2 regions of the Streptomyces sp. NPDC060028 genome follow, and region 2 is predicted to be linked to the other one. Evidence: riboswitches for the same ligand, from Rfam matches in the RefSeq annotation. Region 2 holds a riboswitch; the other holds the start of a gene.

Region 1 (4,216 bases), on a different contig from region 2:
GCGGTCGGCTGCAGCGGGTGGTTCGGCAGGTACGGGGCCAGGTGCGCCCGGACGCCGACCGGGCCGACGCCCGGACCGCCGCCGCCGTGCGGGATGCAGAAGGTCTTGTGCAGGTTCAGGTGCGAGACGTCGCCGCCGAAGTGACCCGGCTTGGCCAGGCCCACCAGGGCATTGAGGTTGGCGCCGTCCACGTAGACCTGGCCGCCGGCCTCGTGCACCTGGGCGCAGATGTCGGCGACGTGCTCCTCGAACACACCGTGGGTCGAGGGGTAGGTGATCATCAGCACGGCGAGCTCGTCGCGGTACTGCTCGATCTTGGCGCGCAGGTCGGCCGCGTCCACCTCGCCGTCGTCGGCGGTCTTGACGACGACGACCTTCATGCCGGCCATCACGGCGCTGGCGGCGTTGGTGCCGTGCGCGGAGGACGGGATGAGGCAGATGGTGCGCTGCTCGTCGCCGTTCGCACGGTGGTACGCGCGGACCGCGAGCAGACCGGCGAGCTCACCCTGGGAGCCGGCGTTCGGCTGGATGGAGACCTTGTCGTAGCCGGTGACCTCGCAGAGACGTTCCTCCAGCTCGGTGATGAGCGTGAGGTACCCCTCGGCCTGGTCCACCGGGGCGAACGGGTGCAGCTGGCCGAATTCGGGCCAGGTGACCGGCTCCATCTCAGTGGTCGCGTTGAGCTTCATGGTGCAGGAGCCCAGCGGGATCATGCCGCGGTCCAGCGCGTAGTCCTTGTCCGAGAGCTTGCGCAGGTAGCGCAGCATCGCGGTCTCGGAACGGTGCTGGTGGAAGACCGGGTGCGTCAGGTACGCGTCCGAGCGCAGCAGCCCCTCGGGCAGCGCGTCGGCGGTGGCCCCGTCGAGCGCCTCGATGTCGGCGGTGACTCCGAAGGAGGCCCAGACGGCCTCGATGTCGGCGCGCAGGGTCGTTTCGTCACAGGAGACGGAGACGAGGTCGGCGTCGACCTGGTACAGGTTGACCCCGCCCTCGCGGGCGGCGGCGACGACCTCGGCCGCGCGGCCCGGCACCCGGGCGGTGATCGTGTCGAAGTACGCGCCGTGCACGACCTCGACCCCGCCCGCGGTCAGACCGGCGGCGAGCAGGGCTGCGTAGCGGTGGGTGCGGCGGGCGATCGTCCGCAGCCCGTCCGGCCCGTGGTAGACGGCGTACATGCCGGCCATGACGGCGAGCAGCACCTGGGCGGTACAGATGTTGCTGGTGGCCTTCTCGCGGCGGATGTGCTGCTCACGGGTCTGCAGGGCCAGGCGGTAGGCCTTGTTGCCGTCCGCGTCCACCGAGACGCCGACGAGGCGGCCGGGCAGCGAGCGGGCGTGCTTGGCCTGGACGGCCATGTAGCCGGCGTGCGGACCGCCGAAGCCCATCGGCACACCGAAGCGCTGCGTGGTGCCGACGGCGATGTCCGCGCCCAGCTCACCGGGGGAGGTCAGCAGGGTCAGGGCGAGCAGGTCGGCCGAGACGGTGACGATGGCACCGAGCTCGTGCGCCTGGTCGATGACCGGCTTGATCTCCCGCACGGCGCCGGAGGCGCCCGGGTACTGGAGCAGTACGCCGAACACACCGCGCTCGGCGATCTCCGCGGGGATGCCCTCGGACAGGTCGGCGACGACGATCTCGACCCCGACCGGCTCGGCGCGGGTCTCGATCACGGCGATGGTCTGCGGCAGCGCATCGGCGTCGATCAGGAAGACGCCGTCCTTGACCTTGCCCACGCGACGGGCCAGGGACATGGCCTCGGCGGCCGCGGTGCCCTCGTCGAGCAGCGAGGCGCCGGAGGTCGGCAGACCGGTCAGGTCGGCGACGACGGTCTGGAAGTTCAGCAGCGCCTCGAGGCGGCCCTGCGAGATCTCGGGCTGGTACGGCGTGTACGCGGTGTACCAGGCCGGGTTCTCCATCACGTTGCGCAGGATCACCGGCGGCGTGAAGGTGCCGTAGTAGCCCAGGCCGATCATCGGGGAGAGGACCTGGTTCCGGTCGGCGAGGAGCCGCAGCTCGGCCAGCACCTCGGCCTCGGTGCGCGCCTCGGGCAGGTTCAGCGCGGCAGCGGTCTTGATCACATCCGGTACCGCGGCGGCGGTCAGTTCGTCCAGGGAGCCGTAGCCCACCTGGGCGAGCATCTTCGCCTGCGCCTCGGCATCCGGGCCGATGTGGCGCTGCTCGAAGGGGATGCCTCGCTCCAGCTGGGAGAGCGGAATGCGGTTGGCGGTCATGTACGGAGGCCTCCTGGTCGTACGACCTGCGAGGGGCACCACGGCGCGGGCACCCGGACGGCCTCCCCCTCTGTCATCTCAACCTGAGAGCTTCACCGGAGTCGCGGGCAGGCCCGTGAGCTCCGGCTTTCACCGTCGGTGAGGAGGGGAACCGGCACTGCGCGCCCGGTACCCGCCCCTGCTTTCCAGAGTGGCCTCGTCACGTGCGGTACGTATGCCTGAGAGATTCCGGGGAGGATTTGCTCCTTCGGCGCCTCCGTCACGTTCACTCGGAGGACTCTCCCGCACAGGGTCAACAGCCGTCACCCAGCCTACCAGCGAGGATCTGGGCACTCCCTCGAGTGGCCCCCTCTCCGGAAATGCACTTTTGTAGTCATTACGGAGGAGTTGCGACCATATGGAGGGACCGTGCAGACCGACATCGATCCGCGCAGCCTGATCGGCCGCAAGGCGTTCGACCGCAATGGGACCAAGATCGGCACCATCGACGAGGTCTACCTCGACGATGCCACGGGAGTTCCGGAATGGGCCGCCGTCCGGACCGGCCTGTTCAGCCGGGACGCCTTCGTCCCCCTGGAACCGAGCGAGCTGGTGGGCGACACCCTGCGGGTGCCCTTCGAGCGCTCGCTCATCCGCGACGCCCCGGACTTCGGCGTCGGCCGCCACCTCTCGCCCGAACAGGAGCTGCAGCTCTACCACCACTACGGCCTGGACATCGCCGTCCCCTCCGACTTCCAGCGCGACTTCGGGCGCCTGGCGGGCGAGGACACCCCTTAGGGATCACACGACTCCCCGACCAGGGGCAGCGGATCGGACGGCTCCAGCTCGGGGTCGTCCACCAGGAACGTCCGCACCCGGCCCGGCTGCGACCCGGGCCGCTCGAACCGCACGGTCACCCGCCCGACCCCGCTCCCCTGCACCCACCCGGGCCCGTACACCGCGTGCAGTACGTCGCTCCCGGCCGCCCAGCGGCGCTCGGGAGCGGGCTCGGGGTCCGCGGGCCCCGGAGTCTCACCCGGGCCCTCACCCGGCCCGATGCCCGGCCCGATGCCCGGCCCGGTGCCACCGCCGTCGGCAGCGTCGTTCACCCCACCGGCCGCACCGGCCCCGAGCGTCCCACCGGCCTCGTCCTCCCCGTCGGCCACGGCGACCAGCGACGCGGCCTGGGCGAAGAGGTCCTCCTGCGTGTAGTCGGCCAGCCCCGTCACCCCAACCCCCAGCAGCCGCACCCCGCCCGTGGTGTCCACCGACTCCAGCAGCCGCGCTGCCGCCTCCCGCACCACCGCCGGGTCGTCCGTCGGCCCGCGCAGCGTCTCCGACCGGGTCAGCGTCGAGAAGTCGTAGCGGCGCACCTTCAGCACGATCGTGCGCCCCGAGTGCCCTGACTCCCGCAGCCGCCGCACACACCGGTCGGCGAGCCGCTGCACCTCGCCCCGGATCCGCACCCGGTCGTGGATGTCCACGTCGAAGGTGTCCTCGACCGACACCGATTTCGCATCGCGCTCGGCCACCACCGGCCGCTCGTCCAGCCCCAGCGCCATCCGGTACAGCCCGACCCCGTGCGAGCGCCCCACCATCCGGACCAGCTCGTCCTCACCCGCCTCGGCGAGCTCTCCCACCGTCGTGATCCCGGCCCGCCGCAGGTGCTCCCCCGTGGCCGGCCCGACCCCGGGCAGGGTCCGTACCGACATCGGCGCCAGCAGCTCGCGCTCCGTGCCCACCTCGATCAGCAGCAGACCGTTCGGCTTGGCCTCCTCCGAGGCCACCTTGGCCAGCATCTTGGAGCCGGCCAGCCCCACCGACCCGCTGAGCCCGGTCGCGGCCCGGATGTCCGCCCTGAGCCGCTCACCGACGACCCGCGCGCCCTGGGCGTCGAAGGCGACCCCGCCGGCCTCCAGGTCCACGAAGGCCTCGTCCAGGCTGAGCGGCTCCACCAGCGGCGACAGCTCCCGCAGCAGGGCCATGACCACGTCGCTGACCGCCCG
Region 2 (4,216 bases):
GCTCCCATCCCACCAGCTGGACGCCGACGTAGAGCTCGGGCGCGCCGCCCTCGACGCTGGCGAGGCAGCGGGACGCGGAGGCGACCACGCCGGTGGCGCGGAACTCCTCGGCGGCGGCGGCCAGGAAGTCGACCGGGTCCTCCTGCCAGTCGGGCTCGTAGAGCCGCACCCGGCCGCCGGTGGCGGCGCCGTCGAGGGGAGAACGGCCGGTGCGGCAGAGTTCCGCGACGGCGGGCGGGGGCAGGGGGACGCCGACCGCGCCCTCGGGGTTCACGGCGATGCCGAGCTGCGGGGGCAGGCCGCGGGCGAACTCGACGGCCGGGGCGACCGCGAAGGCCATGGCGGGGCCGGCGCAGGCGCGGAACTGTGCCTCGGAGCTGTAGACCGGGACGTACGCCGCGCCGGCGATCTCCATGGTCGGGAGGGTGAGGGCGGCGCGCTCGGGCCCGCCGCCGTCGGGCAGCGGGACCCATACGTGGCTGCGCCCCAGTACCTCCAGGATCCGGGCTCCGGCATCGGCCTGCCCCAGCGCCGCGCCGAGCACGTGCTCCAGCTCATTTCCCGGCCAGCCGCCGCCGCTCTGCATGTGCGTGTGCCCTTCGGTTGGGTCCCGGTGTGTCGTCGCCCCGAGGCTATCGGCCCCGGCCCGGCCCCCGCGGCCCGGCCTCGCCCCGGGGCTCCGAGGCGGAGATCAGCCGTGGAAGGCGATGCGGGTCACCGCGGCGGCCGAGCGGCGGTCCAGGAGCACCACCGAGGCGCAGCCGGGCGGGAGGTGGCCGGCTTCCGCGTCGCTCAGCAGCCGCGCCACCGCGCCGCGGTGGCGGGCGAAGGCGTACGCCGAGACGCCCCGGCCCCGCGCGGCCTGGCCGGACAGCGCCTCCTGCGCGGTGGTGTCCAGCAGCAGCAGGTGCAGCGCCCGGCCCCGGCGCCGCGCGGCCGCCGCGAGCAGGCCCCGTACCCAGCTCTGCGTACCGCAGTCGTGGACGACGACCGAGGCACCGGAGCGCAGGGTCCGCCACAGGCCGCGGTAGTGGGCGACGCGGACCAGCGGCCGGTAGACGGCGTACGGCAGCGCCCCCGGCATCCGCCGCTCCCAGCGCTCGCGGGTGTCCTGGGAGTCGATCGCCCCGCCCTCGGCCGCCGCCCGCTTGATCAGTGTGCTCTTGCCGCCGCCCGGCAGTCCGGACACCACCACGATGTCCCCCTCGGCGAAGCCGAGCCGCTGCGGGCCGCGCACCCCCGGACCGCGCAGGTCCCGTACCGGCCCGCGGGCGGCCTCGCGCACGCGTCCGCGCTGCGCCGGCACCCCCGCCACGGACCCCGTCGCCGCCAGCGCTCCGAATCTCCGCACAGTGCTCGCCTCCCCCGAATCGGGCTCCTGGGAGCCCATGCCCACTGAGTGTAAAGAGACGGTAATCCGGCAGCCCCGGTTCCGGTCCGTACGCTCTTTCGACCCCCCACGCCCAATCCCCGCCGCACCGTGCAATGATGTGCGCCATCTGGACACCAACTGCATACCGGCCGCTTGAATCCGCGCGGGAGAGTCCCGGCACGCCGCAAGGCCGTGTCCGGGCGCCGAAGGAGCAAGTACCTCCCTTGAATCTCTCAGGCCCCGTACCGCGTGGATGAGGCAGATCTGAAAAGCGAGCCGCGCCACCCGTCTCCGTGACACCGGCGTGCGCTCCACCCAAGGTGCAAGTCGACGATCCCCCGGCATCCGGGGCTCTCGGCGAACCTCTCAGGTTCCGATGACAGATGGGGAGGATCCTCCTCGTCATGTCATGCCCTGGGACCCGGGAGCCACACCCATGAGCACTGCCCCCCGCCTGACCGCCCTCGATGCGCTGCACCGTTCCCTCGGTGCGACCATGACCGACTTCGCGGGCTGGGACATGCCCCTGCGGTACGCGAGCGAGCGCGACGAGCACAACGCCGTCCGCACCAAGGCCGGTCTGTTCGACCTCTCCCACATGGGCGAGATCACCCTGACCGGCCCGGAGGCCGTCAAGGCCCTGGACCACGCGCTGGTCGGCAACATCTCCACCGTCGGCGTCGGCCGCGCCCGCTACACGCACATCTGCCAGGAGGACGGCGGGATCGTCGACGACCTGATCGTCTACCGCCTGGGCGAGACCGAGTACATGGTCGTCGCCAACGCCTCCAACGCCCAGGTCGTCCTCGACGCCCTCACCGAGCGCGCCGCCGGCTTCGACACCGAGGTCCGCGACGACCGCGACGCGTACGCCCTGCTCGCCGTCCAGGGCCCCGAGTCCCCCGGCATCCTGGCGTCCCTGACCGACGCCGACCTGGACGGGCTGAAGTACTACGCCGGCCTGCCGGGCACCGTCGCGGGCGTGCCCGCGCTGATCGCGCGTACGGGCTACACCGGCGAGGACGGCTTCGAGCTGTTCGTCTCCCCCGAGCACGCCGTGGAGCTGTGGCAGGCGCTGACCAAGGCCGGCGAGGGCGTCGGCCTGGTCCCGGCCGGCCTGTCCTGCCGCGACACCCTGCGCCTGGAAGCGGGCATGCCGCTGTACGGGCACGAGCTGACCACCTCCCTCACCCCGTTCGACGCGGGCCTGGGCCGGGTCGTGAAGTTCGAGAAGGAGGGCGACTTCGTGGGCCGCGCCGCCCTGGAGGCCGCCGCCGAGCGGGCCGCCACCAACCCGCCGCGCAAGCTGGTCGGTCTGATCGCCGAGGGCCGCCGCGTCCCGCGCGCCGGCTTCCCGGTCGTGGCCGGCGGCCAGGTCATCGGCGAGGTCACCTCGGGCGCCCCGTCCCCGACGCTGGGCAAGCCGATCGCGATGGCGTACGTCGACGCGGCACACGCCGCGCCCGGCACCTCCGGCGTCGGCGTGGACATTCGCGGTACGCATGAGCCGTACGAGGTCGTGGCCCTGCCGTTCTACAAGCGGCAGAAGTAGCCCGTACGCGGCGCTGCCGCACGGGTACCCCGTGCAGCGCCGTCTCAGTACCCAAGACCACCGTTCGTATCCACTCCCCCGCATCCAGGAGAATCAGGTCATGAGCAACCCCCAGCAGCTGCGTTTCAGCAAGGAGCACGAGTGGCTCTCGGGCGCCGTGGACGGCGTCTCGACCGTCGGCATCACGGAGTTCGCGGCCAACGCGCTCGGTGACGTCGTCTACGCCCAGCTCCCCGAGGTCGGCGACACGGTGACCGCGGGCGAGACCTGCGGCGAGCTGGAGTCGACCAAGTCGGTCAGCGACCTGTACTCCCCCGTCACCGGTGAGGTCGTCGAGGCCAACCAGGACGTCGTGGACGACCCGTCGCTGGTGAACTCGGCTCCGTTCGAGGGCGGCTGGCTCTTCAAGGTGCGCGTCACGGAGGAGCCGGCCGACCTGCTCTCCGACGACGAGTACGCCAAGCTCACCGCCGGTAACTGACCCCAGGGGACCCTGATGTCTGTACTGAACACCCCTCTCCACGAGCTCGACCCGGACGTCGCCGCCGCCGTCGACGCCGAGCTCGTGCGCCAGCAGTCGACCCTGGAAATGATCGCGTCGGAGAACTTCGCTCCGGTCGCCGTCATGGAGGCCCAGGGCTCGGTCCTGACCAACAAGTACGCCGAGGGCTACCCCGGCCGCCGCTACTACGGCGGCTGCGAGCACGTCGACGTGGTCGAGCAGATCGCGATCGACCGCATCAAGGCGCTGTTCGGCGCCGAGGCCGCGAACGTGCAGCCCCACTCGGGTGCGCAGGCGAACGCGGCCGCGATGTTCGCGCTGCTGAAGCCGGGCGACACGATCATGGGCCTGAGCCTGGCCCACGGCGGTCACCTGACCCACGGCATGAAGATCAACTTCTCCGGCAAGCTCTACAACGTGGTCCCGTACCACGTCGACGAGTCCGGCCAGGTGGACATGGCCGAGGTCGAGCGCCTCGCCAAGGAGTCCAAGCCGCAGCTGATCGTCGCCGGCTGGTCCGCCTACCCGCGCCAGCTGGACTTCGCCGCCTTCCGCCGCATCGCGGACGAGGTCGGCGCGTACCTGATGGTCGACATGGCGCACTTCGCGGGCCTGGTCGCCGCGGGTCTGCACCCGAACCCGGTGCCGCACGCCCACGTCGTGACCACCACCACGCACAAGACCCTCGGCGGTCCGCGCGGCGGTGTCATCCTGTCGACGCAGGAGCTGGCCAAGAAGATCAACTCCGCGGTCTTCCCGGGTCAGCAGGGCGGCCCGCTGGAGCACGTGA

Evidence for each region. Region 2 has a riboswitch for glycine ahead of gcvT (glycine cleavage system aminomethyltransferase GcvT). Riboswitches for the same ligand answer to the same signal wherever they lie in the genome.
Region 1: linked by a shared signal. The riboswitch ahead of gcvP (aminomethyl-transferring glycine dehydrogenase) and the one ahead of gcvT (glycine cleavage system aminomethyltransferase GcvT) in region 2 are both predicted to bind glycine.

What each region holds. Positions count from the first base shown of each region.
Region 1 covers NZ_JBHWVJ010000079.1:9,003-13,218, reverse strand. Annotated here, with positions in the region: gene gcvP (aminomethyl-transferring glycine dehydrogenase) at 1-2,231, opposite strand, end outside; glycine riboswitch at 2,428-2,526, opposite strand; gene ACFWBF_RS29560 (PRC-barrel domain-containing protein) at 2,640-3,008, shown strand; gene ACFWBF_RS29555 (DNA polymerase IV) at 3,005-4,216, opposite strand, start outside.
Region 2 covers NZ_JBHWVJ010000024.1:72,584-76,799, forward strand. Annotated here, with positions in the region: gene ACFWBF_RS14750 (enhanced serine sensitivity protein SseB) at 1-586, opposite strand, end outside; gene ACFWBF_RS14755 (AAA family ATPase) at 692-1,390, opposite strand; glycine riboswitch at 1,527-1,630, shown strand; gene gcvT (glycine cleavage system aminomethyltransferase GcvT) at 1,809-2,924, shown strand; gene gcvH (glycine cleavage system protein GcvH) at 3,025-3,405, shown strand; gene glyA (serine hydroxymethyltransferase) at 3,421-4,216, shown strand, end outside.